2 regions of the Actinosynnema sp. NPDC023587 genome follow, and region 2 is predicted to be linked to the other one. Evidence: riboswitches for the same ligand, from Rfam matches in the RefSeq annotation. Region 2 holds a riboswitch; the other holds the start of a gene.
The links. A riboswitch is a leader RNA that binds a small molecule or an ion and turns the genes downstream of it on or off. The one in region 2 is predicted to bind thiamine pyrophosphate.

Region 1: linked by a shared signal. The riboswitch ahead of AB0G01_RS00080 (thiamine ABC transporter substrate-binding protein) and the one ahead of thiO (glycine oxidase ThiO) in region 2 are both predicted to bind thiamine pyrophosphate.

The regions. Positions count from the first base shown of each region.
Region 1 covers NZ_JBFABG010000001.1:14,199-18,600, forward strand. The annotation lists gene AB0G01_RS00070 (ABC transporter ATP-binding protein) at 1-74, opposite strand, end outside; gene AB0G01_RS00075 (iron ABC transporter permease) at 75-1,622, opposite strand; gene AB0G01_RS00080 (thiamine ABC transporter substrate-binding protein) at 1,706-2,740, opposite strand; TPP riboswitch at 2,728-2,844, opposite strand; gene AB0G01_RS00085 (4a-hydroxytetrahydrobiopterin dehydratase) at 2,878-3,171, shown strand; gene AB0G01_RS00090 (mannosyltransferase) at 3,127-4,332, opposite strand.
Region 2 covers NZ_JBFABG010000001.1:349,505-353,906, reverse strand. The annotation lists gene AB0G01_RS01770 (S1 family peptidase) at 1-533, shown strand, start outside; gene AB0G01_RS01765 (class III extradiol ring-cleavage dioxygenase) at 628-1,383, opposite strand; gene thiE (thiamine phosphate synthase) at 1,383-2,042, opposite strand; TPP riboswitch at 2,086-2,197, shown strand; gene thiO (glycine oxidase ThiO) at 2,195-3,196, shown strand; gene thiS (sulfur carrier protein ThiS) at 3,193-3,393, shown strand; gene AB0G01_RS01745 (thiazole synthase) at 3,395-4,153, shown strand; gene AB0G01_RS01740 (MarR family transcriptional regulator) at 4,244-4,402, shown strand, end outside.

The DNA.
Region 1 (4,402 bases), 340 kb from region 2:
ACCGCCAGGTCGACCTCCGACACCGCCGCCACGTCCCCGTACCGGACGCTGATCCCGTTCAGCCCCAACGACATCTAGAACTCCCCGCCGGCCGGCACCCGCAGCCGCTCGATCAGCAGCACCGCCGCCGTGGTCACCACCATCAACAACGCGCACGCCGCGTACGCCATCTGGCTGTTCAGCTCCCCCGGCCGCGCCATCAGCCGGGCGATCACCACCGGCAGCGTCGGCGCGTCCGGCCGGGCCAGGAAGCTCGTCGCCCCGAACTCGCCGAGCGCCACCACGAACCCGAACCCGGCCGCCGCGACCAGCGACCGCGACGCCAGCGGCAGGTCCACTTCGCGCCACACCCGCCACGGGCTCGCGCCCAGCGACGCCGCCGCCTGCCGCAGCCGCTCGTCCACGGCCCGCAGCACCGGCAGCACGATCCGCACGATCAACGGCGTCACCACCAGCGCCTGCGCCAACGGCACCAGCAACGGCGAGGTCCGGAAGTCGCCCGGCAGCGCGTCCATGGTGATCAGGTAGCCGAAGCCGACCGTCACCGCGGACACGCCCAGCGGCAGCATCAACGCGGTGTCCAGCGCCTCGGCGAACCACGACCCGTGCCGGCGCAACCCGACCAGCACCACGGCCGACACGACGCCGACCACCAGCGCCACCAGGGTCGCGTCGGTGGCGACCCGCACCGAGTTCACCGCCGCCTGCCACCCGGACACGGCGAGCGTCCCGCGCTCCCCCGTGCCGGCCAGCGCCCGGTACCCGGCCAGGCTCCAACCGTTCGCGGTGGACAGCGAGCGGACCACCAGGCCCACCACGGGCAGCAGCAGCGCGCACACGACGAGCCACGCCGTCGCGACCACGCCCCACTCGCCGCCGACCGGCCGCCGGGTGCTCTCCACCCGCAGCGACAGCGCCTTCTCCCGCCGCCGACGGGCCGCGCCACCCAGCAGCAGCACCGCGAGCACCGCCGCGAACTGCAACAACGACAACGCCGCCGCGCCCGACAGGTCGAACAGCTCGACCGTGCGGAGGTAGATCTCGGTCTCCAACGTCCGGTGGCGCGCGCCGCCCAGCACCAGCACCACGCCGAAACTGGTGGCGCAGAACAGGAACACGACCGACGCCGCCGACCCGATCGCGGGGGCCAGGGCGGGCAGCACCACGGAGGTGAACGCGCGCGGCCGGGACGCCCCCAGCGCCCGCGCCGCGTCCTCGGCCCGCCGGTCGACCTTCGCCCACAGCCCGCCGACGGTCCGCGCGACCACGGCGACGTTGAAGAACGCGTTGGCCAGCACGATCGGCAGCACCCCGCCGTCGGGCCACAGCGCCCGGAACGCCAACCCGACCACCACGGTCGGCAGCACGAACGGCACCATCACCGCCGCCCGCACCACGCCGGAGCCGCGCACCCGGCACCGGGCCAGCAGGAACGCCACCGGCAGGCCGGTGAGCAGCGCCAACGCCGTGGCCGCCGCCGCCTGCCCCAGGGTGAAGCCGATCAGCCCCCACGTGCGCGGGTCGACCAGCGCGGGCCACACGCCGCCGTCGCCCAGGCCGAGACCGATGATCGCGAGCACGGGCCAGGCGAAGAACACCCCGAGGAACGCCAGCGGCAGCAGGGCCGCGAGCGTCCAGCCCAGCCGCGCGCCGGGCCGCCGCCGGCCGGACGGGGGTCCGGCCGGCCGGGTCGCGCGGTCAGCGGTCAGCCCTGGACCAGCGTGCGCCACTGCTGGACCCACTGCTCGCGGTTGGCGTCCACCTGGTTCGCGGGCAGGGTGCGGGCCTCCGCCGGCAGGGGTGCGGCCTTGGTCCACGCCTCGGGCAGCGCCACGCCCTCGCGGGAGGGGTAGACGTACATCTTCCCGGGCACGTCGGCCTGGAACTCCTCCGACAGCAGGAAGTCCACGACCTTGCGCGCGTCGTCGGCGTTCTTCGCGCCGTTCAGCACGCCCGCGTACTCGACCTGCCGGTAGCAGGTGTCGAGCAGCGCCTTGGTGCGCGGGGTGCCGTCGTCACCGATCTCGGCGGACGGCGAGGACGCGTAGGACACCACGGCCGGGCGCGGCCCCTTGCCGCTGGAGCCGGAGAAGTCCTGGGTGTAGGCCTCCTCCCAGCCGCTGACCACCTTGACGCCGTTGGCCTTCAGCTTCGACCAGTACTCCGCCCACCCGGACTCGCCGAACTCGTCGATCGTGCCGAGCAGGAACGCCAGGCCCGGCGAGGACGTGGCGGGGTCCTCGACCACCAGCTTGTCCTGGTACTTCGGGTCGACCAGGTCGGCGTAGGACTTCGGCTCGCCCAGGTCCTTGAAGGCGGCGACGTCGATGTTCACGCACACGTCGCCGACGTCCACCGCGTGCAGCCGGTTCGGCGGGTCGAGCTGGTAGCGCTGCGCGCCCTGGCCCGCCTCGGGCGAGGCGTGCTCGGCGAAGACTCCCTCCTTCAACGCGCGCGACGCGAAGGTCGAGTCGACGCCGAACGCGACGTCGCCGAGCGGGTTGGCCTTGGTGAGCACCAGCTTGTTGGTCAGCTCGCCGGCGTCGCCCGAGGCCAGCGGCTTGACCGTGATCCCGGTCTCGGCCTTGAAGGCGTCGAGGACCTCTTGCGTGACCCCGAAGGAGTCGTGGGTGACCAGGGTCACCACCCGCTCGCCGGGCGGCGGCGGGTCCCCGGCGGTGACGGAGCACGCGGTCAGCGCGACCCCGGTGACGGCGGCGGTCAGCACGCGTCGAAGCATCATCTCTCCCTACACCGGCATGACCCGGATCAGGTGCGGACGGTCGAGGGCTTGCGAGCCCTCCTCTCAGCCCGGCGCAACACCGGACTCCCGTGGTGACCTCGCACCCTACGCGACGCGGTGGGACGATCGAGGACATGGCCGAGCTGCTGACCGACGATCAGGTGACCGCTGCCCTGTCCGCCCTGCCCGGGTGGACCGCCCAGGACGCCGCGCTCGTGCGCACGGCGGAACTGGCGAGCTTCCCGCACGCGATCCAGGTGGTGAACCGGGTGGCGGAGATCGCGGAGAACGACGACCACCACCCGGACATCGACATCCGGTGGCGCACGCTGACCTTCCGGTGCAGCACGCACTCCATCGGCGGGATCACCGCCCTGGACGTGTCACTGGCGGGCGAGATCGACGGCGTGCTCGACGCGCTCGGGTGACGTCCGCCGCAGCGCGACGGCGATCGCCACCAGCGTGAGCAGACCCACCGCCGGGTACACCCAGCCGAGCAGGGAGAGGTACCAGGGGCGCGGGATGATCCAGATCGATTCCTGGAGGATCAGCAGGATCGAGATCAGGTAGCTGCCGATCGCCAGCAGCCACGCCCACGCCGCAACCGTCACCAGGCGGTGCCGGGCGGTCCCGTGGACCAGCCACAGCAGGGCCGGGATCGCCCACACCCAGTGGTGGCTCCACGAGATCGGCGACACCAGCAGCCCGAGGAACTGCACGGTGACCAGCGTCGCCAAGGTGTCCCCGGCCTTGACCGCGGAGTGCAGCGCCCACGCCGCGAGCCCCACCGCGACGAGCGCGCCGACCAGGTAGACCGGGCCGGTCTGCACGTCGTAGCCGACGGTCCGGGACAGCGCGCCGCGCAGCGACTGGTTGATCGCCGACCCGACCGGGCCGACCCGGGTGGCGTCCCCGAGCAGCTCGAACCAGAACTGGTGGGACTGGCGCGCCGAGAGCAGGTAGCCGAGCCCGACCGTGCCCGCGAAGGCGGCGACGGACCAGGCGGCGGCCTTGAAGTTGCGGGTGACCAGGAAGTACAGGCCGGTGATCGCCGGCGTGAGCTTGATCCCCGCCGCGATGCCGACGCCCGCGCCGCCCGCCCACGAGCGCGCGCCGACCACCGTGCCGAGGAGCAGGGCGGCCAGGACCAGGTTGATCTGGCCGTAGTTGAGGGTGGTGCGGACCGGCTCGACCCAGACGAACAGCGCGGTCCACAGCATCGCCCGGCGCGGGTCGCCGCTGCCGACCAGGGTCAGCGACTTGCGCACCACGAACCACAGGCAGAACAGGCAGAGGAGCTGCCAGACCCAGCGCGAGGCTTCCCACGAGATCCACGACAGCGGCAGGAACAGGAACGCCGCGAACGGGGGGTACGTGAACGGCAGGGCGAACTTGTCCGAGAACTCGCTGAGCCGCCACTGGTAGAGCTCGCCGGTGAACAGCTCGGGCGAGCCGTTCCGGTAGACCATCAGGTCGATCATGGTCATCTGGGTCTGGAACGCCACCATCACCAGGTGGCCGGCCAGCGAGAGCCCGAACAACCACGGCGCGACGGTGAGGACCCGAGCCTCGACAGCTCGCAGGTTCACAGCCTGTACCTCCACGATCGTGTGAATTGCACGACTACCGGGCCACGAAACCGGGTACTCGGACGTCAAG
Region 2 (4,402 bases):
GCGGTGGCCGCTGCTCGATCGGCTTCGCGGTCGGCGGCGGCTTCGTGACGGCCGGGCACTGCGGCCGGACCGGTGCCTCCACGACCGGTGCCAACCGGGTTTCCCAGGGCACGTTCCGGGGCTCCTCGTTCCCCGGGAACGACTACGCCTGGGTGGCGACCAACTCCAACTGGACCTCCCGCCCGTGGGTCAACCGCAGCGGCTCCAACGTGATCGTCAAGGGCGGCACGGCGGCGGCCGTGGGCGCGCAGGTCTGCCGCTCGGGTTCCACCACCGGCTGGCGCTGCGGCACCGTCCAGGCCAAGAACTCCACGGTGAACTACCCGCAGGGCTCGGTGTCCGGCCTCACCCGCACGAACGCGTGCGCCGAACCCGGCGACTCGGGCGGCTCGTGGGTGGCGGGCACCGGCTTCGGCCAGGCCCAGGGCGTGACCTCCGGCGGGTCGGGCAACTGCTCGTCCGGCGGCACGACCTACTTCCAGCCGCTGAACGAGATCCTCAGCGCTTACGGGCTGCGGCTGACCGTCGGCTGACGTCCGGGGTGGCGCGCGGGACCTCCCTGCGGACCGCGCACCACGAGCGGAACACCCCTCGGGCCCTCCCCCCTCGCCCGAGGGGTGTTCCTCGTCAGCCGAACTGCACCGACCGCTTGGACAGCCCGTACCAGAAGCCGTCCACGGTGGTGGTCGCGTCCTGGCCGGCGCTCGCGCCCAGCGACACGAACAGCGGCGCGAAGTGCTCGGTGCGCGGGTGCGCGATGCCGGCGGCCGGTGCCTTGTGCCGGAAGTCCAGCAGGCCGTCCACGTCCTCGGCGGCCAGCGCCCGGCCGGCCCAGTCGTCGAACTCGGCCGACCACTCCGGCGGCCGGTAGTCCGGTCCGACGCGCATGTCCACGCAGCTCAGGTTGTGCGTCATGAACCCGCTGCCGACGATCAGCACGCCCTGCTCGCGCAGCGGGGCCAGCTTGCGCCCGACGTCGAACAGCCGGCGCGGGTCCAGGGTCGGCATCGACATCTGGAGCACCGGGACGTCCGCCTCCGGGAACATCTCCTTCAGCGGCACGTACGCGCCGTGGTCCAGGCCGCGCGCGGCGTCCCGGGCCACCGGCTCGTCGACCAGCGCCTCGACGTTCGCGGCGAGCTCGGGCGCGCCCGGCGCGGCGTAGGTGACCTCGTAGTAGCGCTGCGGGAAGCCCCAGAAGTCGTAGGTGAGCGGCGCGGTCGTGGTCGCGCCCAGGGTGAGGGGTTGTTCCTCCCAGTGCGCGGACACGATGAGGATCGACTCCGGGCGCGGGAGCGTCGCGGACCACGACGCCAGCTCGCCGGTCCACCGCTCGTCGTCGGCCAGCGGGGGAGCCCCGTGGCCCAGGTACAGCACAGGCATCACCCCGCCGACTGTACGCCCTTTAGTTGAATTTTCAACCAGGCTGCGGCGGCCCGGGGGTCGTCGGCCGCCGTGATCGCGCGCACCACCACGACCCGCTCCGCGCCCGCCGCCAGGACCTCCGGCAGCCGGTCCCGGTCGATGCCGCCGATGGCGAACCACGGCCGGTCCGTCGTCCCGGCGGTCGCCCGCACCAGGTCCAGCCCCGGCGCGGGCCGACCCGGCTTCGTCGGCGTCGGCCAGCACGGGCCGGTGCAGAAGTAGTCCACGCCCGGCTCGCCCGCCGCCGCGCGCGCCTGCCCGACGTCGTGCGTCGACCGGCCGATCACCACCTCGTCGCCGACCACCCGGCGGGCCAGTGGCACCGGCAGGTCGTCCTGGCCCAGGTGCAGCACGTCGGCGTCCACCGCGAGCGCCACATCCGCCCGGTCGTTCACCGCCAGCAGCGCGCCGTGCCGCGCGCACGCCTCGGCCAGCACCTCCAGCGCCGCGATCTCCTGCTTGGCTTCCAGTCCCTTGTCCCGCAACTGCACCACGTCCACGCCGCCCGCCAGCGCCGCGTCCGCGAACTCCGCGAGGTCCGGGCGCGCCGGCGTGCAGAGGTACAGCCGCGCGTCGGCGAGCCGCCGCCTGATCTGGGTTCCGTCGAGTCCTGGCACGGCCGCACGGTAACCGCCGGCCGGAATCGTGCGCTACGGTGGACGTGGTCCGCACGGGAGCCCGGAGAACACCGGGCTGAGAGGGAGCGTGGTTCGCTCCGACCGTCGAACCTGATCCGGGTCATGCCGGCGCAGGGAGCGTGAATGCCTTGGTGAGCACGAGTGGGGTGACCGTCCTCGGCGGCGGTGTCATCGGCCTGTCCGTCGCGTGGTTCGCCGCGCGCGACGGGTTCGCGGTCGAGGTCGTCGACCCCGGTTCGCCGCACGGCGGTTCGTGGGTCGCGGGCGGGATGCTCGCGCCGATCACCGAGGCGTGGCCCGGCGACGAGGACGTGCTGGCGCTGGGCGTGGAATCGTTGGCCCGCTGGCCGGCGTTCGCCGCCGACCTCGGCGTCGCGCTGAGCCTGGTCGGCACCCTCGCGGTGGCCACCGACGTCGCGGACGGCGAAGTCCTCGACCAGTTGCGCGCCCACCTGGAGAGCCAGGGGCGCTCGGCCACCCGGCTGACCCGGCGCGAGCTGCGCGCGGCGGAACCGGGCCTCGGACCGTCCGTCCGAAGTGGACTCTCCGTGCCGGGGGACCTCTCGGTGGACAACCGCGACCTGCTGCGCGCACTGCGCGCCGCCTGCGCGCGGCACGGCGTCCGGTTCGCCACCGAGTCCACACAGGACCACGAGATCACGGTCATCGCCGCCGGCGCGTGGAGCCGCGACCTGCACCCCCTGCTGCGCGAGGTGATCCGGCCCGTCAAGGGCGAGATCCTGCGCCTGTCGGCCCGCCCCGGCGCACTGCCACCACCCCGGCACACCGTGCGCGCGCAGGTGTCCAGCCGGCCCGTGTACCTCGTGCCCCGCGCCGGCGGACTGGTCCTGGGCGCGACCCAGTACGAAGCCGGGTTCGACCCGGACGTGACCGTCGGCGGCGTGCGGGACCTGCTGCGCGACGCGGAAGTCGTGTGGCCGGCCATCGCCGAGTACGCGCTCACCGAGTGCGCCGCCGGCTTCCGCGCCGGCAGCCCCGACAACCTGCCGGTCGTCGACTGGCTCGAACCCGGCGTGCTGGCCGCCACCGGCCACCACCGCAACGGCCTGCTGCTCGCGCCCGTCACGGCGCGGCGGGTGCTCGACCTGCTCCGCGAAGGGGGAACCAGGTGAAGGTCCGGGTCAACGGGGAAGAACGCGAGCTGGCCGACGGCGCGACCGTCGCGACCGTGCTCGACCTGCTCGGCGCGCCGGCCTCCGGGGTGGCCGTGGCGCTGGACGGCGAAGTCGTGCCGCGCGCGGCGTGGCCGTCCACCACCGTGCCGGCCGGGTCCGCCGTCGAAGTGCTGACCGCCGTGCAAGGAGGCTGACGTGGACGACCCGCTGATCATCGCGAACCGCGAGTTCGCCTCCCGGCTCGTCATGGGCACCGGGGGAGCGGCGAACCTGGCGGTGCTGGAACGCGCGCTGGTCGCGTCCGGCACCGAGCTGACCACCGTCGCCCTGCGGCGCGTCGACGCCACCGGCGGCGGCGTGCTGGAGTTGTTGCGCCGCCTGGGCATCGCCGTGCTGCCGAACACGGCGGGCTGCCGGGGCGCGGCCGAGGCCGTGCTCACCGCGCGCCTGGCCCGCGAGGCGTTGGAAACCCACTGGGTCAAGCTGGAAGTCGTCGCCGACGAACAAACCCTGCTGCCGGACCCCGTGGAACTCCTCGACGCGGCCGAGCAGCTCGTGGACGACGGCTTCGTCGTCCTCCCGTACACCAACGACGACCCGGTCCTCGCGCGCCGCCTGGAAGACGTCGGCTGCGCCGCCGTCATGCCCCTCGGATCGCCCATCGGCACCGGCCTGGGCATCCGGAACCCGCACAACATCGAACTCATCGTCGCCCGCGCCGGCGTGCCGGTGATCCTCGACGCCGGCATCGGCACCGCCTCGGATGCCGCGCTGGCAATGGAACTCGGCTGTTCCGCTGTGCTGTTGGCCACTGCCGTGACCCGGGCCCAGGACCCGCTCCGGATGGCCGCCGCGATGCGCTCGGCCGTGGAAGCCGGCAGGTTGGCCCGCTTGGCCGGCCGGATACCCCAGCGGTTCTGGGCCCGTGCGTCCAGCCCTGCGCCGGACGCCTGATCCGTTGCCACCCGACGGGCGATGACCGAGGCGCAGGGCATGATGGATGCTTCCAGGTCCACCCGTCGTGCACGCGAGTAGGAGGCCGCTGTGGCTGCCGACCAGGTCGAGGACGCCACCGCCCGGCTGTTCCTCGCGATCGGCAGGCTGTCCCGCTTGCTGCGCCGCACCGGTTCCCCGGGACTGGGCCCCGGCGCGGTGTCCGCGCTGGCGACCCTCGCCCGCTGCGGTCCGATGCGGCTGGGCGAC